DNA from 3 places in the Pseudomonas sp. GP01-A4 genome. Region 1 is predicted to be linked to each of the others. Evidence: predicted binding sites of a transcription regulator. Region 1 holds the regulator's gene; each other region holds the start of a gene.
The links. Region 1 encodes sigma-54, which starts transcription at its own class of promoters, with help from an activator protein. Its sites were predicted from a motif close to ANTGGCATNNANNTTGCTNT; they were not measured.

Region 1 (7,859 bases):
CGGCGTTGGGCTGAGGCTGTCGCACTTCTACAAGAAGCGCTTGCGGTAGTCGCTGGGGGTAACGCCCAGGCGGCGAACGAAGGCGCGCCGGAACCCATCAACATTGGCATAGCCGACCTGATCGGCCAGGCGTTTGAGCGAGACATTCGACCCTTCGATCAGCCGCCGTGCCTGGTCGATACGTGCCAGCTCCACGAACTCGGCAGGGGTGAATCCACCCTCGGCCTTGAATACCCGGGCAAAGTTGCGTTCGCTCATGTCAGCGCGCTGGGCCAGCAATGCCACGCTCAGGTCTGCGGCCAGGTTGTCGACGATATAGGTCTGTATCTGGCGAATGTTCGTGCGCTCTGCGGTCTGTGCCGCCAGTTGGGCGCTGAACTGTGACTGGCCGCCCGGCCGTTTGAAGTACATCACCATTTCCCTGGCCACACTGAGCGCCAAATCCCGGCCGTGGTCCTCCTCGACTAACGCGAGCGCCAGATCCATACCGGCCGTCACACCGGCGGAGGTGTACAGGTTACCGTCGCGGATAAAAATGCTGTCCGGTTCGACCACGGCATCGGGGTATTGCCTGGCCAGCAATGCACTGGAATTCCAGTGCGTGGTGACGCGTCGCCCGACCAGCAAGCCAGCAGCCCCCAGCACAAAAGCGCCACTGCAAACCGAGCCTATCCGCCGCACGCGCGTGGCCTGGTAGCGTACCCAGTCCCGCAGGTGGGCGTCGTGTGCCACGTCATTCACGCTGGGGCTTCCAGCGATCAGCAGCGTATCGATAGCCCCCTTGAACGTCTCGATGGAGTCATCCGTGGCCAGGCGAAGCCCATTGGTTCCCTTGATCTGCCCGGCGACGGTACCGATGACCGAGATCCTGTATGCACGGGAATTGCCCAATTGCCTGGCCGCTTCAGCGAACACATCGGCAGGGCCCACGACATCCAGCATTTGCACGCGGGGAAATGCCAGGAGGGCAATTCGCATGGTGTCGGTCTCCGTAGTGGAAATGGCTGAAATCGTCGTTAAGCGACACTATAGGACAGAGGGGAGGTAGGCGACACTGTCCGTCACGTGCTTTATCGTCAACCGGAGACCCGCATGAGCATCTGTAACGCGCCACTTCCCCCCTTCGCTGTCGAATCGAGCGAGCGGTCGGGGTCCATCAAGAATCTTCCCATCAATTTGTTTGGCGCCGTGATGGGGTTGGCCGGCTTGAGCCTGGCCTGGCAGTCCGCCAGTGAATATGTGGCTTACGCGCAAATGATCGGAGCGGTCATTGGTGGGTTTGCCATTCTGGTGTTTATCGCACTGGTGGCGGGGTATCTCACCAAATGGGTTAAATACCCTGCGGCGGTCAAAGCCGAGTTCAATCACCCGATATCAGGAAATTTCTTTGGCACGGTGACGATCGCGTTGCTGCTGCTGTCGGCAGTCGTAGGCTCAGCTAGCACCCTGATCAGCCAGGGGCTTTGGATGTTGGGTAGCCTGCTGACCATGATCCTGGCGGCAATTGTGCTCTCGCGACTGTTGTCCGGTAATCAGGAGTCGCAATATGCGGTGCCTGCCTGGCTGATCCCGGGGGTGGCGGCGCTCGACATCGCGGTGACAGGTGCCCACATGCCCATGGCGTGGGCATACGAGTTCAATCTGTTCGCGATGGCGGTAGGGAGTGTGATTGCGCTGGTGTTCTTCACGCGAATTTTTTCACGTCTGGTTCACGAGCCGGTGATGGCCAAAGGTATGACACCTTCGCTGATGATACTTATCGCCCCCTTTGAAGTCGGCTTTCTGGCTTACACCAACTTCTTTGGCAGCGTCGACTACTTTGCCAGCGTGCTCTTCTACTTTGGCCTGTTCCTGTTTGGGGTGCTGGCATTCAAAGTATTCCGTCAGGCCGCGCCTTTTTCTCCTGCCTGGTGGGCAATCAGCTTTCCGATTGCGGCATTGAGCAACGCTGCGTTGAAATATGCCGATGCCAAAGGAGGCGTGATCCTGGAAGCGATTGCCTATCTGATCCTGGCTTTCCTGACGATCGCCCTGGCCGTACTGACGGTCAAGACGTTGAAGATTCTGTTCAACGGCAAACTGCTGTCCAACTGACGCAGGGGAGGGGCGATTACCTACTCGCCCTCATCAAAGAAATTATTGATCAACGCTACCAGGGCATCCATCGCTTCCTGCTCTTGCTCGCCTTCGGTCTTCAAATGAATCTTCGTGCCCTTGCCCGCAGCCAGCATCATCATGGCCATGATGCTTTTGCCGTCGACCATGGATTCCGGGGTACGCCCGGCGCGGATCTGGCAAGGGAACTGCCCGGCGACGCCGACGAACTTGGCCGAGGCCCGGGCGTGCAGGCCCAGCTTGTTGATGATTTCAATTTCCAGAGCGGGCATCGCGGGGGTGTTCCTTTCAGCTGAGGTCGCGGTGGCGAACCTGGACGTTCTTGAGGGTTTGTTGCAGCACCTTGCCCAGGCGTTCGGTCAGGTAGACGGATCGGTGGTGGCCGCCGGTGCAGCCAATGGCGATGGTGACATAAGCCCGATTGCTGGCCGCAAAACGCGGCAGCCACTTGAGCAGGTAGCTGGAGATGTCCTGGTACATTTCCTCGACATCCGGTTGCGCCGCCAGGTACTCGGCCACAGGTTGGTCCAGCCCCGACTGATCGCGCAGTTCCGGCTTCCAGTACGGGTTGGGCAGGCAGCGCACATCGAACACCAGGTCGGCATCCACCGGCATGCCGCGCTTGAAACCGAACGACTCGACAAGGAACGCCGTGCCCGGCTCCGGCTGGTTCAGCAGACGCAGCTTGATCGCATCCCGCAGTTGATACAGGTTCAGGCTGGTGGTGTTGATCTTGAGGTCGGCCAGGTCAATGATCGGCCCCAGCAGTTTGGTCTCGTCCTCGATGGCTTCGGCCAGGGAACGATGAGGGCTGCTCAACGGGTGGCGGCGACGGGTTTCAGAGAAGCGCTTGAGCAGGGTCTCTTCGTCGGCGTCCAGGTACAGCACATCGCAATGGATATGCTTGGCCCGCACTTCTTCGAGCAGTTCAGGAAAGCGTGTGAGGTGGCTGGGCAGGTTGCGGGCGTCGATCGACACGGCGACCAGCGGTTGCGCCAACTCGGTATGAATCAGCGCGCGTTCCGCCAGTTCCGGTAGCAGGCCGGCGGGCAGGTTGTCGATGCAATAGAAGCCGTTGTCCTCAAGAACATTGAGGGCCGTGCTTTTACCTGAGCCGGAACGGCCGCTGACGATGATCAAACGCATGATTAATGCCCGTTTTGTTCATCCAGGACAACCTGGTAGAGCGCCTCATTGCTTGAGGCACTACGCAGTTTGTCGCGTACGTCCTTGCGGTCGAGCATGCTGGCGATCTGCCGAAGCAGTTCCAGGTGCGCATCGGTGGCAGCTTGCGGGACCAGCAGCACGAACAGCAGGTCGACCGGCGCGCCGTCGATGGCGTCGAAATCGATAGGGGCGTCCAGGTGCAGCAGGGCGCTGACTGGAGACTCACAGCCTTGCAGGCGGCAGTGAGGAATGGCGATGCCGTTGCCAAAGCCGGTGGAGCCGAGCTTTTCACGGGCGATCAGGGCCTCGTACACAGCTTGCGTATCCAGTTCGGGCACTTCGCGGCCGATCAGGTTGGCAATTTGTTCGAGGGCGCGCTTTTTACTGCCGCCCGGCACGTTCACGAGGGAACGGCCGGGGGTCAGGATGGTTTCAAGTCGGATCATGGGTGGGGAGTGTTAGCGGCCAGTGCCTTGAAGAAGGCTCTGCTGCTTTTCCTTATGCTTTTTAAGTTGGCGGTCAAGCTTGTCTGTGAGCAAGTCGATTGATGCATACATGTCTTCATGTTCGGCATTGGCGACCACTTCGCCACCGGGTATCTGAAGTGTCGCTTCGATTTTCTGCTGAAGCTTGTCGACCTTCATGATGACCTGAACGTTGGTGATCTTGTCGAAATGGCCCTCAAGCTTCTTCAGCTTCAGCTCGACGTATTCGCGCAATGGAGGGGTGACTTCTACATGGTGTCCACTGATGTTGACTTGCATACAGCTTCTCCTTCGTTGCCAGTGCATAAAGCGGCGGGTAGGAATACCCGCCACTGGAACGCTATGGCCCGCCCGTCACATCAAACGCTTACGCTCGCTGGAAGGCGCGATCCCTAGGGACTCGCGGTACTTGGCGACGGTTCGACGGGCGACCTGAATGCCTTGTGCCTCCAGTAAACCAGCGATCTTGCTGTCACTCAACGGCTTTTTCTGATTTTCCGCGGCAACCAGTTTTTTGATGATCGCGCGGATCGCCGTGGACGAGCATTCGCCGCCTTCGGAGGTGCTGACGTGGCTGGAGAAAAAGTATTTCAGCTCATATATACCCCGTGGGGTATGCATGAATTTTTGCGTGGTCACCCGGGAAATAGTTGATTCGTGCATGCCCACCGCCTCGGCGATGTCGTGCAGTACCAGCGGCTTCATTGCTTCATCGCCGTATTCCAGGAAGCCGCGCTGGTGCTCGACGATCTGGGTGGCGACTTTCATCAGGGTTTCGTTGCGGCTTTGCAGGCTCTTGATGAACCAGCGGGCTTCCTGCAGTTGGTTACGCATGAAGGTGTTATCGGCGCTGGTGTCGGCGCGGCGCACAAAACCTGCGTATTGCGGATTGACCCGCAGGCGCGGCACCGATTCCTGGTTCAGCTCCACCAGCCAGCGTTCGTTGTCCTTGCGCACAATCACGTCGGGCACGACATATTCGGCTTCGCTGGACTCGATCTGCGAGCCCGGGCGTGGGTTGAGGCTCTGCACCAGCTCGATGATCTGGCGCAGGTCATCTTCCTTGAGCTTCATGCGGCGCATCAACTGGCTGTAGTCGCGGCTGCCCAGCAGGTCGATATAGTCGGTGACCAGGCGCTGCGCTTCGCTCAGCCAAGGCGTCTTGGCCGGCAATTGGCGCAGTTGCAGCAGCAGGCACTCGCTGAGGTTGCGGGCGCCGATGCCGGCCGGCTCGAATTGCTGGATGCGGTGCAGGACGGCTTCGATTTCGTCCAGTTCGATGTCCAGTTCCGGGTCGAACGCCTCGAGGATCTCCTCAAGGGTCTCGTCCAGGTAGCCCTGGTTGTTGATGCAATCGATCAGGGTCACGGCGATCAGGCGATCGGTATCGGACATCGGTGCCAGGTTCAGCTGCCAGAGCAAATGGCTTTGCAGGCTCTCGCCGGCTGATGTGCGGGTGGTGAAGTCCCACTCGTCGTCATCGTTGCTGGGCAGGCTGCTGGCGCTGGTCTGGTAGACGTCTTCCCAGGCGGTATCCACGGGAAGTTCGTTGGGAATGCGTTCGTTCCATTCGCCTTCCTCAAGGTTATCCACCGTAGGGGCGGTTTCCTGGTAGGAGGGTTCCTGTACGTCGGGGTTGGGCTTTTGCTCGATGTTGTCGGCCAGCGGGTCTGCATTATCGAAGTCGTCGCCTTCTTCCTGGCGTTCGAGCATCGGATTGGACTCCAGGGCCTCCTGGATTTCCTGTTGCAGGTCCAGGGTCGACAATTGGAGCAGGCGGATGGCCTGTTGCAGCTGCGGTGTCATCGTCAGCTGCTGGCCCATTCTCAGGACTAGCGATGGTTTCATGGCAGGGGCTTAACACCTTATTCGCCGGCGCAATGCGCCATCCACGACAGGGCGCGTGAGCGCCAAACATAAGCAAATTATATGCCTGATATCGGGGGCTTTGCCTAGAGCGCGGTAACAATAAAAATACTGAGGTTTTTATTGACTACCGCGCTCCATGGCGAATGGCCTGATACCACCGTGTTTACAGGCGGAACTCGTGACCCAGATACACTTCCTTGACCAGTTCGTTGGCCAGGATAGTGGCAGAGTCACCTTCGGCAATCAGCTGTCCATCGTTGACGATGTAGGCGGTTTCGCAGATATCGAGCGTCTCACGGACGTTGTGGTCGGTGATCAAAACACCGATGCCCTTGGCCTTGAGATGATGGATGATCTGCTTGATGTCGCCGACCGAGATCGGGTCGACACCGGCGAAAGGTTCGTCCAGCAGGATGAACTTGGGCGCCGTGGCCAGCGCGCGGGCGATTTCCACACGACGACGCTCGCCGCCGGAAAGGCTCATGCCGAGGTTGTCGCGAATGTGGTTGATGTGGAATTCCTGCAGCAGGCTTTCCAGCTCTTTCTTGCGCCCGGCGCGGTCGAGTTCCTTGCGGGTCTCGAGGATGGCCATGATGTTGTCGGAAACCGACAGTTTGCGGAAGATCGATGCTTCCTGGGGAAGATAGCCGATACCCGCTTGCGCACGGCCGTGCATAGGCTGGTGGCTCACGTCCAGGTCGTCGATCAGGACGCGGCCTTGATCGGCCTGCACCAGGCCGACGATCATGTAGAAGCAGGTGGTCTTGCCGGCACCGTTGGGGCCGAGCAAACCGACGATCTGGCCGCTGTCGATCGACAGGCTGACGTCACGCACGACCTGACGGCTTTTATAAGCCTTGGCCAGATGCTGGGCTTTCAGGGTTGCCATTAATTCGCCTTCTTCGCGTCGGGTTTCGGCGCCGGCTGGGCTGCGCCCGGTTTCTGCTTCGGCTGGATAACCATGTCGATACGCGGCTTCGGCGTGCTGATTTTCGAGCCGGTAGCACGGCCGGCCTGGGCGATCTGCTTCACCGTGTCGTAGACGATTTTTTCGCCGTCGGTGGTGTTGCCGTCATTGATGACCCGGGCCTGGTCGATCAGCACGATGCGGTTTTGCTGGGCGTGGTACTGGATCGTCTTGCCATAGCCTTTGACCGGCGTAGGGTCGCCCACTTTCTGCAGTTGTTCGAAATACGCCAGGTTGCCCACCGAAGTGACCACGTCGATATCGCCCGCCGGGGTACGAGTCAGTGTCACGGTGTTACCCGTCACTTTCATCGAGCCCTGGGTGATGATCACGCTGCCCGTGTAGGTCGCGATACCTTGCTTGTCATCCAGCTGCGCATCGTCAGCCTGAATGTGGATCGGTTGCTGGCTATCGTTCGGCAGAGCCCAGGCGCTCACGCTTCCCAGTGCTGCGCCCAGGCCGAGCAAAATAGGGAGGGTTTTAACGAGCCTCATACTGTCCTCTTACGTTCGATAGCAGGTGTATCCTGCTTTCTTTCAAATACGCTTTCATTCCCTTGCCAGTCGATACACCGCCAGCGCCGTCAATTCTAACGTCTTGCTCGGTCTGCGCATATTGCTTCTGTGGGAATACGGTCATGCGACTGCTGGTAATAATGGTGTCGCGGTTCTTGGCGTCAGTGCGGGCTACCCGCACCGAGTCAATCAGTTCCACTTGGGTGCCGTCCGGGTTGACCTCGCCACGCTCGCTGGTGACGTGCCATGGAAATTCGGCGCCGCGGTACAGGTTCATGTCCGGCTTGGTCAGCAAAGTGACCTCGGATGCCTTCAAGTGTTCGACCTTGTCGGAGGTCATTTCATACTGGACCTTGCCATCGGGCAGGTACTGGATGCTGTGGGCGTTGATGGCGTAATAGTCGATAGCACTCTCGTCAACCTGTGCAACCGGCTTGTCGAGGAAGCGCTCCGGGCTGATATTCCAGTAGCCGACCGCGAGGAAAACCGCGGCGATGACTGCAAGTATCAGGAAATTGCGAATCTTTTTACTCAGCATAAAACGCTCTATAGGTAGGCGGCGTGGGCCGCTTCAAGGCTGCCTTGGGCGCGCAGAATCAACTCGCAGAACTCGCGGGCGGCGCCTTCGCCGCCGCGGGCGGTGGTTACACCATGGGCGTGTTCGCGAACGAACGCCGCCGCATTGGCCACGGCCATGCCCAGGCCGACCCGGCGAATCACCGGCAGGTCGGGTAAATCGTC
Region 2 (7,859 bases), on a different contig from region 1:
CAGGTCCACCAGCTCGTTGGTCAGGTTGACGTTGGAGTTCTCCAGGGAGTTGGCCACGATCGAACCCAGGGTGCCGACTTGCGGGGTATCAAAACCCGGCTGGCCCGACGCGAAGGTTTCTTTCCAGGTGGTGCCGCCGGCTGGCTGCAGGCCCTGCTCGTTGTTGAAGCTGGCCAGGGAGATCTGGCCGATGGCCTTGCTCTGCTGGTTGCTGAACGTGGCGAACAGTACGCCGCTGCCGTCGATTTTCAGCCCGGTGATTTGCCCGGTGGCGTAGCCATCGGTGGTCGGCGGGTTGCGGTAGGTGGCGGAGTTGTACTGGGTGATGTTCCCCATGTTGACGGCCACGCCGTCTGCGTTGGCGGCCGCACCGTTAGGCGTCCAGACACCATTGACCAGGCCGCCCGGCTTCCAGTCGGAAATGGTCAGGGTGGTATTGGAAGCGGTGGCTGGCGGGGTAACGATCCCGGTCAGCTTGCCGGAGGTGTCAAACGACAGCGTCGAGGCGACTGGCGCTTTCACGTCAGTACCGGTGCCGCTGATCGGCGAGCCGTCAGGGTTGCGCCCATCGATCAGGGTGTAGGACTTCCAGGTGTTGGAGTCGGTCTTCACCAGGTACTGCACCATCGGATGCGCGTTGCCCTGCGTATCGTACAGCGTGGTGGAATATTGAGTGGTGAAGCTGTCCGATTTGGTCGGATCAAACGGGTGCGCCGTCTGGTCGATCGCCGTCTCGGAGGAGTTCAGGTTACTGGTGGAGTCCACCTTGCTCGAAGCCTTCGGTGGCAGGTACGACAGGTTGAGCTGCAGGTCGGTCAAGCCGCCCTTCTGGATGTTGCCATCGGCATCCGCTGCGTAGCCTTGCAGGCGCGAGGTGCCGGTGTTGTTGGTGATGTAGCCGTCCTTGTCGGCCCGGAACGCACCGTTGCGGGTGTATTCCAGCGAACCGTCGCTGCCCTTCTGCACGAAGAAGCCGCCGCCCTGGATCGCCATGTCGAGCGTGCCGCCGCTGTTGTTGACGTCACCCTGGGTGAACTGCTGGGACACGGCCGCCAGGTTCACGCCATTGCCGATGCTGTTCTGGCCGGTACCCAGCTTGGAAGCCGCGTAGATATCCGCGAATTCCGCACGGGACGACTTGAAGCCGGTGGTCGCGACGTTGGCGATGTTGTTGCCCGTCACGTCCAGTTGTTTGTTGGCCGCATAGAGGCCGCTAAGGCCGATGTTAAAAGACATTGTTCTCTCCTTTTGCCGTATTTAGCCGGCTCTATGTACCGATAGTCTGAATTTGCGACAGCTTGATACTGCCCAGGCCGCCCGCCAGGTTCAGCACCATTTCAGCGCCGTTCGTGCCCAGGGTTACGCTGGTCACCGTTGCCGGCAGCGAGGTGGCGAGGGCCACCGAGTCACCCTTGTCATTCTTGGTGGTGGCATTGAAGGTGTAGGTGCCGGGTGGCGCCGTCTCACCCGCATCGGTCTTGCCGTCCCAGACGAAGCTGGAGTTGCCGGCGCTCTGGGCGCCCATGTCGATGGTGCGAACGACGTTGCCATCCTTGTCGGTGATCTTGACGGAGACGTTGCCCGTCGCCGCCGTCACCGCCACGGAACCGGTCATGCTCTTGCTGGTATCCACCATCGCCTTGTCGGTCTGGGTGATGACCGAACGCCCCACCAGCGACGAAGCCTGCAGCGCCTGGGAGGAGCTGAAGTTGCTGGAAATCGCATTCACCGAGTCATTCAGGTTGTTGATGCCTTCCAGACTGCTGAACTGCGCCAACTGTGCGACGAACGCGCCATTGTCCTGGGGCGACAGCGGGTCCTGGTTTTTCAGCTGGGTCACCAGCAATTGCAGGAACGCGTCCTTTCCCATCGCCTGGTTGCCCGTCGCCGACTTGGCGGCGTCACCGACGCTGGTGTTATCTGTCGCCGTCTTGACCTTGGAGTTAAAAAGGTCCTGGACTGCCGTGTTCGTCGAACTGTTATCAACAATGGCCATTATTTGGCGCCCCTTATCACTGACCCAGGGTCAGGACCTTCTGCATCATGGTTTTGGCGGTGTTCATCATTTCCGCGTTGGTCTGGAACGAGCGGCTGGCGGAAATCATGTCGGCCATTTCCTCGACCACGTTGACGTTGGGGTAGTACACGTACCCTTTTTCGTTCGCGGCAGGGTGGTTCGGCTCGTAGCGGGCTTCGAGGTTGCTCTGGTCTTCGACCACACCGAGCACCTGCACGCCCTGGCCTGCGGCATCCTGGTTCTGGAACAGCGAATCGCCGCTGCCACTCTGGCCGCCCTGGCCGCCCTGGAACATGGTGGCGAACACCGGGTGCCGGGCGCGGTAGGTCTGGTCAATGCTCGAAGACACGGTCTCGGCGTTGGCGATGTTACTGGCGACGGTGTTGAGGCGCGTGGTCTGCGCACTCATGCCACTACCGGCAATATTGAAAACACTGGCGAGGGACATGGCTTATTCTCCACGCAGGGCTGACATCAGCCCTTTGAATTTGCTGTTGAGCAGGGTGAAGCTGGCCTGGAAGTTCACTGAGTTCTCGGCGTAGGCCGATTGCTCCAACTGGGCGTCCACGGTGTTCTGGTCGATCGACGGTTGCATCGGCGTGCGATACAGCAGCGACTCGTCACCATTGCCCAGGCCTTGCGCCTCGATATGACGGCTGTTGGTCATGTTCAGGGCGAAGGTGCCGTTCTTGGTCTTGTCTTGCTGGGCGGCGAGCACGGCAGAGAAGTCCAGGTCCCGAGCCTTGTAGTTCGGGGTGTCGGCGTTGGCGATGTTGTTGGCCAGGACTTCGGCACGCTGGGCGCGAAAGCCCAGTGCTTGTTCGTGGATACCGAGCGCTTTATCGAAGCTGATGCTCATGGCGGAAACCTTTAGGGGCTGACCTGCTTTTCGTAACAAGGATTTAGCAAGGGCCATGCCAAGTTGCTTGAGCCCCGTAAATCAAGGGTTTGAGAGGGAATTGCCGGCGGCAATGCCAGAAAAGCGGCAAAGGGTTTCCGCGAAACGCCAGTAAAGCGGCAATGAGGGCTTGCCGCTTTGCGGCCATAAAAAAGGGAGGCCTGTGCAGGCCTCCCTTTTTGTCCAAGCACTCATCACTTGGCCTGGTAAATGATTCCAGGACTGCACTGCACCATCTGGTAATGATCCGGCAAACCGTTCAGCGCCTCGGAAGCCCCCAGGAACAGATAACCGCCACGCTTGAGGGTGCCGTGGATGCGCAACAGAATGTCTTTCTTCACCTCGGCCGAGAAGTAGATCAGCACGTTGCGGCAAAACACCATGTCGAACTTGCCCAGGCTGGCATAACTGTCCAGCAGGTTGAACGAACGAAACTCCACCCGGCTCTTGATCGGCGCCTTGACCGCCCAACGCCCTGCTCCCTTGGGATCGAAGAAACGCTGCAAGCGCTCCTGGGACAACCCGCGCCCCAGCGCCAGGCTGTCGTACTCGCCGGTCTTGCAGTTGGTGAGCATGGTGCCGGACAAATCCGTGGCCACGATTTGCGCCCCGGCCTTCAACTGGCCCATGTTGGTCCGCTCGAACTCATCGATGGCCATCGAAATCGAATACGGTTCCTGTCCCGACGAACAGGCCGCCGACCAGATGCGCAGGCGCTGGCCGGGAGCGGCCTTGATCGCCTCGGGCAGCACCTTGTTCTTGAGCACTTCAAACGGATAGGTATCGCGAAACCACAAGGTTTCGTTGGTGGTCATGGCGTCGACCACCATCTCCTTGAGCCCGCTGCGTGGCTGGCCCTGGATCCGTTGCACCAACTCCCCGAGGGACTTGATGCCTTGCTGCTCCATCAGTTTGTTGAGACGGCTGGATACCAGGTACTGCTTGTTTTCACCGAGCAATATGCCACAGGCCTTTTCCAGGAAGACCCGGAACTGTTCGAAATCCAAATTACCCGTAGACAATGATACCGCCTCTTAAATCGTGTGACCGCCAGGGAAAAGGCCCCTAGCCGTGATCTGCTGCCTTGATCCGGTCGACTACCCGGGATGCCAGGTCATCAGGGCGGAATTTGGCCAGGAAGTCATCGGCACCGACCTTCTTGACCATCGCCTGATTGAATACACCCGACAACGAAGTATGCAGGATGATATGTAGTTTTTGCATGCGTGGGTCGTTGCGTATCTCGGCCGTGAGGGTGTAGCCGTCCATTTCCGGCATCTCGATGTCGGAGATCATCATCAGGAATTCTTCTTCCGGCTTCTTGCCCTCATCCACCAGCTTGCGCAGGTAATCCAGGGCCTGGCGACCGTCATTGAGCGCGACCACTTCGACCCCAACGGTCTGCAGGCAACGGGACACCTGCTTGCGCGCAACCGAAGAATCGTCCACCGTCAGCACCCGCAGTGAGATCGCCTTGTGCGCGGTTTCGGCGTCTACCACACCCACCGATATCGCCTCGGAGGTCGGGGCCACTTCGGCGAGGATTTTCTCCACGTCGATGATTTCCACCAACTGGTTGTCGACCCGCGTCACCGCCGTGAGGTAGTGATCGCGACCGGTGCCCTTGGGCGGCGGATGGATCTCTTCCCAGTTCATGTTGACGATGCGCTCCACCGAGCGCACCAGGAAACCCTGGGTCTTGGTGTTGTACTCGGTAATGATCACGAACGGGCTCTCGCGGTCCTGCAATCCCGCCGAACCGGTGGCCATTGCCAGGTCAAGAATCGGGATGGTCGCGCCACGAATGTTGGCCACACCGCAAACCACCGGGCTGGACTTGGGCATTATTGTCAGCTTGGGACACTGCAACACTTCGCGAACCTTGAAGACATTAATCCCGTACAGCTGCTTGCCGTCCAGACGGAACAACAGCAACTCCAGGCGATTCTGCCCCACCAGCTGTGTGCGCTGGTTCACTGAATCCATTACACCGGCCATGCCCAGACTCCTACGCTAAAACTTAGGGGTACGACGCGTACCCAACACTAAACGGCACGAGCTTTGCTTTTTTATTGGCCATGGACATCAAAACGACAGTTTCCCGACGCCTCCGATCCCCACAGTACCGCAGATTGCTCTGCGTCTCGATGGCGTTGCTTGCCTTGGCTACGGGCCAGCCGGCCCGCGCCGATAACGTCACCTTGCCTGATCTGCTTATCGGCGTCACTCAAGGCTTTCTTGAGTTCACTGTAGAAGATTATCTGGCCACGACGCAGACACCGGGCCGCTACGAAATCCAGGTCAACCAGCTGGATCCGCGCCTGCGCATGCCCATGTGCGACAGAGAATTGACAGCTTCCCTGGAAAGCCCCGCCCAGCCCATCGGGCGCGTGACCGTGAAAGTGCGCTGCGAAGGCGCCTCGCCCTGGACGGTGTTCGTGCCCGCCCAAGTCAAACTGTTTCGCGAAGTGGTGGTGGTGACGCGCCCGCTGAAACGTACCGGAATCATTGGTTATGATGACGTCGCGATGCGCGAGCGCGACATCAGCATGATCACCCAGAGCTACCTCACGTCCCTTGACCAGGCACTCGGGCAGAAACTTACCCGACCAATGGTTGCTGACCAGGTGATTACCCTGGTCCATCTCGAGCAGGCCGAAGTCGTGCGCAAAGGTGACCAGGTGGTGATTTCCGCCAGCAGCGGTGGCCTGAATGTAAAAATGCCGGGGGAAGCCCTGTCCAACGGCGGCATGAGTGAACAGATTCGCGTCAAGAACCTGAATTCCAACCGCGTGATCAAGGCCCGGGTGACTGCGCCGGGGCAGGTTGAGGTGGCTTTATAGATCACTGGCATCGGACGCCAGCTTTTCCTACACTGTGCGCAAAGCGGCATCGCGCATAGGTTTATTGTCAATCGAGCCTAAAGTTTGTCCGGGTATGGCCGAAAACATGGCAAGCGTCCAAATACCCAGAGGTTTTTTTAACATGGTCATCGATTTCAGTCGTTTGAATAACGCCCTGCCAACGCCCGGTTCTTCGCGCACCAACGGTGCCAAAGACAGCGTTGAAGCCAAGTCCCAGCCTCTGCCTGCCAAGACAGAACAGGCCGGTGCGAGCCAAAGCGGGGAATCGGTACACCTGAGCAATGAGGCTCAACAGTTGCAGAAGGTCACTGACTCGCTGAGCGATCAGCCAGTTGTCAATAAAGCCCGTGTGGCCGAATTGAAACAGGCGATTGCCGATGGCAGCTATAAGGTCGACAGCAACCGTGTAGCCAGCAAACTGCTTAACTTCGAAGCCGAGCGCTAGGCAAAGGCCTGCGCCAGGCTTTTGGACGCTTAAACCCCAAGGCCAGCCATGCACGACGAAAACTTGCTACAACTGATCATTGAAGACCTGCCTCCCGCACAGCAGCTGCTGGAGCTCCTTCGAGAAGAATCACTGGCCCTGTACGGCCGGGACATGCGCATGCTGGAAGAAATCCTGGCGCGCAAGCAATCGCTGATCGTCCTGCTGGAACAGCACGGCAAGAAGCGCAGCCAGATTCTGATCAGCCTGGGCCTCACGGCCGACCACAAGGGCCTGGAACAACTCGCCAGCCACTCCACGGTGGGCGACCAGTTGCTGGCCCAGAGCAAAGAACTCAACCAGTTGCTGACCCTGTGCCAGGAAACCAACCTCCTCAACGGCCAGGCCATCCAGCTTCAGCAAGCCACGACCGCCAATCAGTTGCGTATCCTCCACGGCGGCGAGCCTCCGGCTCTCTACAACGCTCAAGGCTCCACCTCACGCCTGGCCAAGCCAAGCACCCGCAGCCAAGCCTGAAACCAGTTTGAGCGCGCCCTATCCAAGTCGCGCCACATACTGGCAAAATGACATCACTTGCGTGTAGTCGTATTTTGTCTGGAGATGGAAGAACCGTGTTCAACACCCTTAACGCGGAAGATGCTCCGCAGCCACCCAAGGTACTCACCACGCCGCTGGAAATCGCTGGCACCTTGCGGATGCTGCAAGAAAGCCATGATCCGCTGATCATCACCTTCCATGAACGCAACCAGCGGTTTCAAAGCTACCTGGTGGAAATCGACCGGGACAGCAAGACACTGGCCCTGGACGAAATGGTCCCGCGCGACGGCGAACGCTACCTCGAGAATGGCGAAGCTTTCCGGATCGAAGGTTTTCACGAGGGGGTGCGGGTAGCCTGGGAAAGCAACGGCACCCTGACCCTCGATGAAGCCGGCGGCCATCGTATTTACCGCGGCAGCATGCCTGGCGAGGTGATTTACCATCAGCGTCGCAACGCCTTCCGCGCGGCGTTGAAGCTGGCGCAACTGGTGAGCGTCGAACTGGGCGGCGACAAACTCAAGGCCCCCATCAGCGGCAAGTTGCTGGATATTTCCGCCACCGGCTGCAAATTGCGCTTCGAAGGGGATATTTCCGAGCGCCTGCAACTGGGCCAGGTCTACGACCGATTTATCGCCGCGCTACCCTTTGGCAGCATGACCACCTCGGTAGAACTGCGTTACCTGCACTTCGAAGAAAGGATCAACACCACCTTCGCCGGCCTACGTTTTCATAACATGAGCGGGCTGGTGCAGCGTCAGGTCGAGCGGTTTGTGTATCAACTGCAGCGTGAAGCGCGGCGGTTTGACAAGGACGACGACCTTTAAACAATAAAGGTCGCGACAAAAAAACGGGCAGTCCCTCAAGGGGGCTGCCCGTTTTTGCTTTCAGGGGCGCGCCCTGCTCAAGTCATGGGGGTGATCATCCGGGTCCGGATGCTCTGGTGGCTCGGTGACAGGCTCCGGCTGATCCAGTTCGGGATCGACTTCCGGCTCGGGATCCACAACGGCGGTCTGCATCTGGTCCTGCACCACCTGTTCGTCCACTCGCGGATCGAGGCATGCTACCAGGGGCGAACTGGACATGCTGTCGGGCATCGCC
Region 3 (7,859 bases), on a different contig from region 1:
AGATATTGCAGGCATAAAAAAACGCCCCCGGCCTTTCGACCGGGGGCGTTTTTCATTCAGCCTGAGTTAACTCAGTTCTTGGCTTTCTTGGCAGCGCGGGTACGCTCGCCTTCGTCCAGGATCTTCTTACGCAGGCGGATCGACTTAGGCGTAACTTCGCACAGCTCATCGTCCTGGATGAATTCCAGAGCCTGTTCCAGGGTGAAGCGAACAGGTGGAACCAGAGCGATGGTTTCGTCTTTACCCGAAGCACGCATGTTGTCGAGCTTCTTGCCTTTGGTTGGGTTGACGCCCATGTCGTTGTCACGGCTGTTCAGGCCAACGATCTGACCGTTGTAGATCTCTTGACCGTGTTCAACGAACAGCTTGCCACGCGCCTGGAGGGTTTCCAGGGAGTAGGTCAGCGCCTTGCCGGTTTCTACCGATACCAGAACACCGTTCTGACGGCCGGACATGTCGCCGGACTTCATGGTGTCGTAGCGATCGAAGATCGAGGTCAGGATGCCAGCACCGTTGGTCAGGGTCAGGAACTGGTTACGGAAACCGATCAGACCACGAGCAGGGATGTTGTATTCCAGACGCACACGGCCTTTGCCATCCGGCACCATGTTGGTCAGGTCGCCCTTACGCAGGCCCATCTCTTCCATGACCTTGCCCTGGGATTCTTCAGGGGTGTCGATGGTGACGTTTTCAAACGGTTCCTGCTTCACGCCGTCAACCTGACGGATGATCACTTCAGGACGACCAACGCCCATTTCGAAGCCTTCGCGACGCATGGTTTCGATCAGTACCGAGAGGTGCAGCTCACCACGGCCGGAAACCTTGAACTTGTCAGCCGAGTCGCCTTCTTCAACGCGCAGAGCAACGTTGTACAGCAGCTCTTTGTCCAGACGTTCCTTGATGTTACGGGAAGTCACGAACTTGCCTTCTTTACCGCAGAAAGGCGAGTCGTTTACCTGGAAGGTCATGGAAACGGTTGGCTCGTCAACGGTCAGAGGCTTCATCGCCTCGACGTTGTCCGGCTGGCACAGGGTGTCGGAGATGAACAGCGAGTCCATACCGCTCACACACACGATGTCACCGGCAAACGCTTCTTCAACGTCGATGCGGTGCAGGCCGTGGTGACCCATCAGCTTCAGGATACGACCGTTGCGCTTCTTGCCGTCGGCGCCGATGGCGACCACCGGAGTGTTCGGCTTGACGCTACCACGAGCGATACGGCCAACACCGATAACACCCAGGAAGCTGTTGTAGTCCAGTGCCGAGATTTGCATCTGGAACGGGCCTTCACGGTCAACTTTCGGAGCCGGTACGTTGTCGACGATCGACTGGTACAGCGGGGTCATGTCTTCAGCCATGTCGGTGTGTTCCAGACCGGCAATGCCGTTCAGGGCCGAGGCGTAGACGACTTTGAAGTCCAGCTGTTCTTCGGTGGCACCCAGGTTGTCGAACAGGTCGAAGATCTGGTCCAGAACCCAGTCCGGACGCGCGCCTGGACGGTCAACCTTGTTGATGCACACGATCGGACGCAGGCCGGCTTCGAAAGCCTTCTTGGTCACGAAACGGGTTTGCGGCATAGGGCCGTCTTGAGCGTCAACCAGCAGCAGAACGGAGTCAACCATCGACATTACGCGTTCAACTTCGCCGCCGAAGTCGGCGTGGCCCGGGGTATCCACGATGTTGATGTGGTAGCCGTTCCAGTTGATGGCGGTGTTTTTCGCCAGAATGGTAATACCGCGCTCTTTCTCCTGGTCGTTGGAGTCCATCACGCGCTCGTCGTTGAGCTCGTTGCGCTCCAGGGTGCCGGATTGACGCAAGAGTTTGTCTACCAGGGTGGTCTTACCATGGTCAACGTGAGCAATGATGGCGATGTTGCGTAGATTTTCGATCACTTGTGTATCTCGATCAGAGGATTCGGTGTGCTGACAGGTCGTGGCAGCGATTAACAGTAGAGTCAGGCCTTGCCGTTACAGCTTGACGGCAGAGTCGGGGGGCCGGTGACGCAGGCCACAGGCAAACAGCCCCGGGCTCTTAGCTCGGTCGATAAACGCGCACATTGGCATGCCCCTCACTGAGCAAATGGTGGGCATGCAGGCGACTCATCACGCCTTTGTCGCAATACAACAGGTACTGACGGCTGTCATCCAGTTCCTTGAAACGCGCATTCAATGCATAGAACGGCAGCGTTTGTACGTCGATGCCAGCAATTTCCAGCGGCTCGTCTTCAGCGGCATCCGGGTGACGGATGTCGATGATGATCTGACCGGCCAGAGCCTCGCTGACTTCTTCGATCTGCAAATCCTGGCCCAATTCGTCGATAACCCGATCGATCGGCACCAGCTTGGCGTTCTCAAGCGCACGCTCGAGCACCGCCATATCGAACTGTTGTTCTTCGTACTCCACGCGGTTGCGCTTGGCGTGGGTCTTGGGGTTCACCGAGATGACCCCGCAATATTCCGGCATGTGCTTGGCGAAATCCGCCGTGCCGATCTGGGTCGCCAGGTCGATGATGTCTTGCTTGTGACTGGCGATCAGCGGGCGCAGTACCAGCTTCTCGGTCACAGAGTCGATCAACGACAGGTTCGGCAGGGTCTGGCTGGACACCTGGGAAATCGCTTCACCGGTGACCAGTGCGTCGATTTCCAGCCGATCCGCGATTCGGGACGCAGCGCGTAACATCATACGCTTCAATACTACGCCCATATGACTGTTATCGACTTTCCCGAGAATTTCTCCCAGGACTTCCTCGAACGGTACGCTGACAAACAGCACCCGTTGCGAGCTGCCGTACTTCTTCCAGATGTAATGCGCGACTTCCATCACGCCCAATTCGTGTGCACGCCCGCCCAGGTTGAAGAAGCAGAAGTGGCTCATCAGCCCGCGGCGCATGATCTGGTAGGCCGCGACAGTGGAATCGAAACCGCCGGACATCAATACCAGGGTCTGTTCCAGGGCACCCAGCGGGTAGCCGCCGATGCTGTCGTGCTGGCTGTGGATCACAAACAACCGTTGGTCGCGAATTTCCATCCGCACTTCAATTTGCGGCTCTTTCAGGGAAATTCCGGCAGCGCCGCACTCGCGACGCAGCTTGCTGCCCACATATTTCTCGACATCCATGGAGCTGAACGGGTGCTTGCCGGCGCGTTTGCAACGCACTGAAAACACCTTGCCTGCCAGCACATCGCCGTAGTGCTGCTTGCACTTTTCGGTGATGTCGTCGAAGTCGCCCAGCGGGTACTCGTCGACCTGCAGGAAATGCGCGATGCCCGGCACGCAGCTCAGGCGCTCGGTCATGTCCTTCAGGGCCTTGGGGTCTGTGAGGCGGGTTTCCAGCTCGAGATTGTCCCACACACCATTCACCACCACAGCCGGGTCCAGATCGCGGAGCACGGCACGGATGTTCTTGGCCAATTGACGGATGAAACGCATCCGTACCGGTCGGCTCTTGATGGTGATCTCGGGGAAGACTTTAACGATTAATTTCATGAAAACAGCGCGCGCAGGCCCAGCCGAAAAAGGGGGGCGCGGATTATAGCGGAAATCGCTCAAGGTTTAACCAGTTAATATGCAACTGACCTTTCGCGCACCAAAACGGGTCATAAACCAAAATAAGCGCTACATTGCGGTGCGCAATTTCTTCCGTTTCAGCGGATTGCACCTTTATAGGGGCGTTTTTGTGGCAAAAAACCCATGTCGGGGCACTGGCATGCAATTTGCTCTCTTGTGAGGCAGGTTGCCTTGGTCGAGTATTCGCGCCGCCATCACCCACATTCTAAGGGCTACTCCACTACCCCAGCCCGAAGCCACCCGGAGGACACTATGTCGAAGTCGGTTCAACTCATCAAAGATCATGACGTCAAATGGATTGATCTGCGCTTCACGGACACAAAAGGCACTCAGCACCACGTGACCATGCCGGCTCGCGACGCGCTGGATGACGCCTTCTTCGAAGAAGGCAAAATGTTCGACGGTTCCTCCATTGCCGGCTGGAAAGGCATCGAAGCTTCCGACATGATCCTGATGCCGGACGACAGCACTGCCGTACTCGACCCGTTCACCGAAGACCCAACCTTGATCATCGTCTGCGACGTGATCGAGCCTTCGACCATGCAGGGCTACGACCGTGACCCACGTGCGATCGCCAAGCGTGCCGAGGAATACCTGAAGTCGACCGGTATCGGCGACACCGTATTCGTAGGCCCGGAACCAGAATTCTTCATCTTTGATTCGGTCAAGTTCAAGTCCGACATCTCTGGCTCCATGTTCAAGATCTTCTCCGAACAAGGTTCGTGGATGTCCGACCAGGACGTGGAAGGCGGCAACAAAGGCCACCGTCCAGGTATCAAAGGCGGCTACTTCCCGGTTCCTCCGTTCGACCACGACCACGAAATCCGTACCTCCATGTGCAACGCCATGGAAGAGATGGGCCTGGTCATCGAAGTTCACCACCACGAAGTGGCGACTGCCGGCCAGAACGAAATCGGCGTGAAGTTCAACACCCTGGTTGCCAAGGCTGACGAAGTTCAGACCCTGAAGTACTGCGTACACAACGTGGCTGATGCCTACGGCCGTACCGCTACCTTCATGCCTAAGCCTCTGTACGGCGATAACGGTTCGGGTATGCACGTTCACCTGTCCATCGCCAAAGAAGGCAAGAACACCTTCGCTGGCGAAGGTTATGCCGGCCTGTCCGACACTGCCCTGTACTTCATCGGCGGTATCATCAAGCACGGTAAGGCCCTGAACGGCTTCACCAACCCATCGACCAACTCCTACAAGCGTCTGGTCCCAGGTTTCGAAGCTCCGGTAATGCTGGCCTACTCGGCTCGCAACCGTTCCGCTTCGATCCGTATTCCTTACGTGTCCAGCCCTCGCGCTCGCCGTATCGAAGCCCGTTTCCCGGATCCGGCAGCCAACCCGTACCTGGCCTTCGCTGCCCTGGTCATGGCCGGCCTGGACGGTATCCAGAACAAGATCCACCCTGGCGACGCCGCCGACAAAAACTTGTACGACCTGCCGCCTGAAGAGGCCAAAGAGATCCCACAAGTATGCGGCAGCCTGAAAGAAGCCCTGGAAGAGCTGGACAAGGGCCGTGCGTTCCTGACCAAAGGCGGCGTGTTCAGCGACGACTTTATCGATGCCTACATCGCCCTGAAAAGCGAAGAAGAAATCAAGGTCCGCACCTTCGTACACCCACTGGAATACGAGCTGTACTACAGCTGCTGATCCGGTAGCGCTGCGTAACGCGGCGTGATGAAAAAGGCCTCCTTTGGGAGGTCTTTTTTTTGCCCGCAAAACCCTGTGGGAGCCGGCTTGCCCGCGAAAAATTCAAAGGCACCGCATTTCTTCAATACTTACGCGTTATCGTTAACGACCTTCGCGAGCAAGCTCGCCCCTACAGAAGAGGGATCTGCCTTGAAACTCAAAATTGGGTTCATCTTGCTGGCCATCAGCGCCAATGTATTCGCAGCACCACCCACCCTCGCCCCGCTGCTCGACAGCATTGCCGAACGCCTGGCGATTGCCGACCAGGTGGCCCTGAGCAAATGGGACAGCCACAAGCCCGTCGAAGACCGCCCACGGGAGCAGGACGTGATCGCCAGCGTCGTCGCCCAGGCGCCGAGCTACAAACTGGCACCGGCACAGGCCGAGCAGTTTTTCTCGGCCCAGATCGAGGCGAACAAACTGGTGCAGTACGCCCACCTTTCCGACTGGCAGCTGCAAGGCAAGGCGCCGAATGACCCACGCCCGGATCTGGTCGGCCAGATCCGCCCTAAACTGGACCTGCTGCAAAAACGCCTGCTGCAACAGCTGGCGGACTTCACCCCGGAGCGCACCAACCCGCAATGCCCGCAATGGCTGGCCCAGGCCAATCACGCACCTGCCAAAGACGCGCTGCACCAACTGGCAATGATCCGCGCCACCGCCGAGCTGTGCCTCTATAAAATCTAAAATTGCGAACGCCATCAAAATGTGGGAGCGGGCTTGCTCGCATGGCGGTGTGTCAGTTGATATATGCATGACTGACACGCCGCCTTCGCGAGCAAGCCCGCTCCCACAATTTAGATCCGACCCATTCAGCCAATCAGTCGCTGCCACCAGCTTCCTGAACAGACTTTTCAAAACCGCACTATATTGGTGCGATACGCTGCACCCTTCCCACTTACGCAACCCATTTTGGTTCGAAACTTCCCGTCCAAGCTGGCAGAACGCCACAGTTTCGCGCCTTAAGCCCCCATTTCAGGGCTTTAACGCTTCTTTTCGGAGCTTTGGTTTGGTTTTTGCATTTTCCTTGTATCAGCGTGTGCCTCAAGCCCGCGCCTTGCTCCAAAAGAGGTCCTAATGACCATCAGCGACGCACTGCACCGCCTGTTACTCGACAACCTGACCACCGCGACCATTCTGCTCAATGACGAACTGCGCCTTGAGTACATGAACCCGGCGGCGGAGATGCTGCTGGCCATCAGCGGGCAGCGCAGCCATGGGCAATTCATCAGTGAGCTGTTCACTGAGTCGGCCGAGGCCTTGAGCTCGTTGCGCCAGGCCGTGGAGCAGGCGCACCCGTTCACCAAGCGCGAAGCGATGCTCACCGCCCTCACCGGCCAGACCCTCACCGTCGACTACGCGGTTACACCGATCCTCAGCCACGGCGCCACCTTGCTGCTGCTGGAGGTGCATCCCCGCGATCGCCTGCTGCGCATCACCAAGGAAGAGGCGCAGCTGTCCAAGCAGGAAACCAGCAAGATGCTGGTGCGCGGCCTGGCCCATGAGATCAAGAACCCCCTGGGCGGGATTCGCGGTGCCGCACAGCTGCTGGCCCGCGAGCTGCCGGACGAGAACCTCAAGGATTACACCAACGTCATCATCGAGGAAGCCGACCGCCTGCGTAACCTGGTAGACCGCATGCTCGGCTCCAACAAGCTGCCGTCGCTGGCAATGACCAACGTGCACGAAGTGCTGGAGCGGGTTTGCCAGTTGGTGGAGGCCGAAAGCCAGGGCTGCATCACCTTGGTGCGCGACTACGACCCGAGCATTCCCGACGTATTGATCGACCGCGAGCAGATGATCCAGGCGGTGCTCAATATCGTGCGTAACGCCATGCAGGCCATCAGCAGCCAGAACGAGCTGCGCCTGGGGCGCATCAGCCTGCGCACCCGTGCCCTGCGCCAGTTCACCATTGGCCACGTGCGCCATCGCCTGGTAACCAAGGTCGAGATCATCGACAACGGCCCCGGCATCCCTGCAGAACTGCAGGAAACCATCTTTTTCCCAATGGTCAGCGGCCGCCCGGACGGTACCGGGCTCGGCCTGGCCATTACCCAGAACATCATCAGCCAGCACCAGGGTTTGATCGAATGTGAGAGCCATCCCGGTCACACCACCTTCTCGATCTTTCTGCCACTGGAACAAGGAGCCCCATCGACATGAGCCGTAGTGAAACTGTCTGGATCGTCGATGACGACCGTTCTATCCGCTGGGTCCTGGAGAAAGCCTTGCAACAGGAAGGCATGACCACCCAGAGCTTCGACAGCGCCGACGGGGTGATGAGCCGCCTGGCTCGCCAGCAGCCCGATGTGATCATCTCCGACATCCGCATGCCCGGCGCCAGTGGCCTGGACTTGCTGGCGCGGATTCGCGAGCAGCACCCGCGCCTGCCGGTGATCATCATGACCGCGCACTCGGACCTGGACAGCGCTGTCGCGTCCTATCAGGGCGGCGCCTTTGAATACCTGCCAAAACCGTTCGACGTGGACGAAGCGGTGGCGCTGGTAAAACGCGCCAACCAGCACGCCCAGGAACAGCAGAACCAGGAAGCCCCGCCGGCCCTGACCCGTACCCCGGAAATCATCGGCGAAGCG

Region 2: the regulator sigma-54 is predicted to act here: its motif matches at 2,920-2,939, upstream of flgB (flagellar basal body rod protein FlgB).
Region 3: the regulator sigma-54 is predicted to act here: its motif matches at 3,701-3,720, upstream of glnA (glutamate--ammonia ligase).

The regions. Positions count from the first base shown of each region.
Region 1 covers NZ_JBYSWF010000019.1:20,697-28,555, forward strand. The annotation lists gene AC3WKX_RS13535 (ZIP family metal transporter) at 1-14, shown strand, start outside; gene AC3WKX_RS13540 (GlxA family transcriptional regulator) at 28-978, opposite strand; gene AC3WKX_RS13545 (SLAC1 anion channel family protein) at 1,093-2,094, shown strand; gene AC3WKX_RS13550 (HPr family phosphocarrier protein) at 2,115-2,387, opposite strand; gene rapZ (RNase adapter RapZ) at 2,404-3,261, opposite strand; gene ptsN (PTS IIA-like nitrogen regulatory protein PtsN) at 3,264-3,728, opposite strand; gene hpf (ribosome hibernation-promoting factor, HPF/YfiA family) at 3,741-4,046, opposite strand; gene AC3WKX_RS13570 (RNA polymerase factor sigma-54) at 4,122-5,615, opposite strand; gene lptB (LPS export ABC transporter ATP-binding protein) at 5,800-6,525, opposite strand; gene lptA (lipopolysaccharide transport periplasmic protein LptA) at 6,525-7,097, opposite strand; gene lptC (LPS export ABC transporter periplasmic protein LptC) at 7,084-7,656, opposite strand; gene AC3WKX_RS13590 (KdsC family phosphatase) at 7,665-7,859, opposite strand, start outside.
Region 2 covers NZ_JBYSWF010000002.1:215,705-223,563, forward strand. The annotation lists gene flgE (flagellar hook protein FlgE) at 1-1,236, opposite strand, end outside; gene flgD (flagellar hook assembly protein FlgD) at 1,268-1,996, opposite strand; gene flgC (flagellar basal body rod protein FlgC) at 2,013-2,465, opposite strand; gene flgB (flagellar basal body rod protein FlgB) at 2,469-2,876, opposite strand; gene cheR (protein-glutamate O-methyltransferase CheR) at 3,110-3,937, opposite strand; gene AC3WKX_RS03000 (chemotaxis protein CheV) at 3,981-4,913, opposite strand; gene flgA (flagellar basal body P-ring formation chaperone FlgA) at 4,994-5,758, shown strand; gene flgM (flagellar biosynthesis anti-sigma factor FlgM) at 5,901-6,224, shown strand; gene flgN (flagellar protein FlgN) at 6,273-6,740, shown strand; gene AC3WKX_RS03020 (flagellar brake protein) at 6,836-7,585, shown strand; gene AC3WKX_RS03025 (MFS transporter) at 7,646-7,859, opposite strand, start outside.
Region 3 covers NZ_JBYSWF010000012.1:51,380-59,238, reverse strand. The annotation lists gene typA (translational GTPase TypA) at 72-1,892, opposite strand; gene thiI (tRNA uracil 4-sulfurtransferase ThiI) at 2,032-3,486, opposite strand; gene glnA (glutamate--ammonia ligase) at 3,820-5,226, shown strand; gene AC3WKX_RS10135 (chorismate mutase) at 5,416-5,952, shown strand; gene glnL (nitrogen regulation protein NR(II)) at 6,343-7,428, shown strand; gene ntrC (nitrogen regulation protein NR(I)) at 7,425-7,859, shown strand, end outside.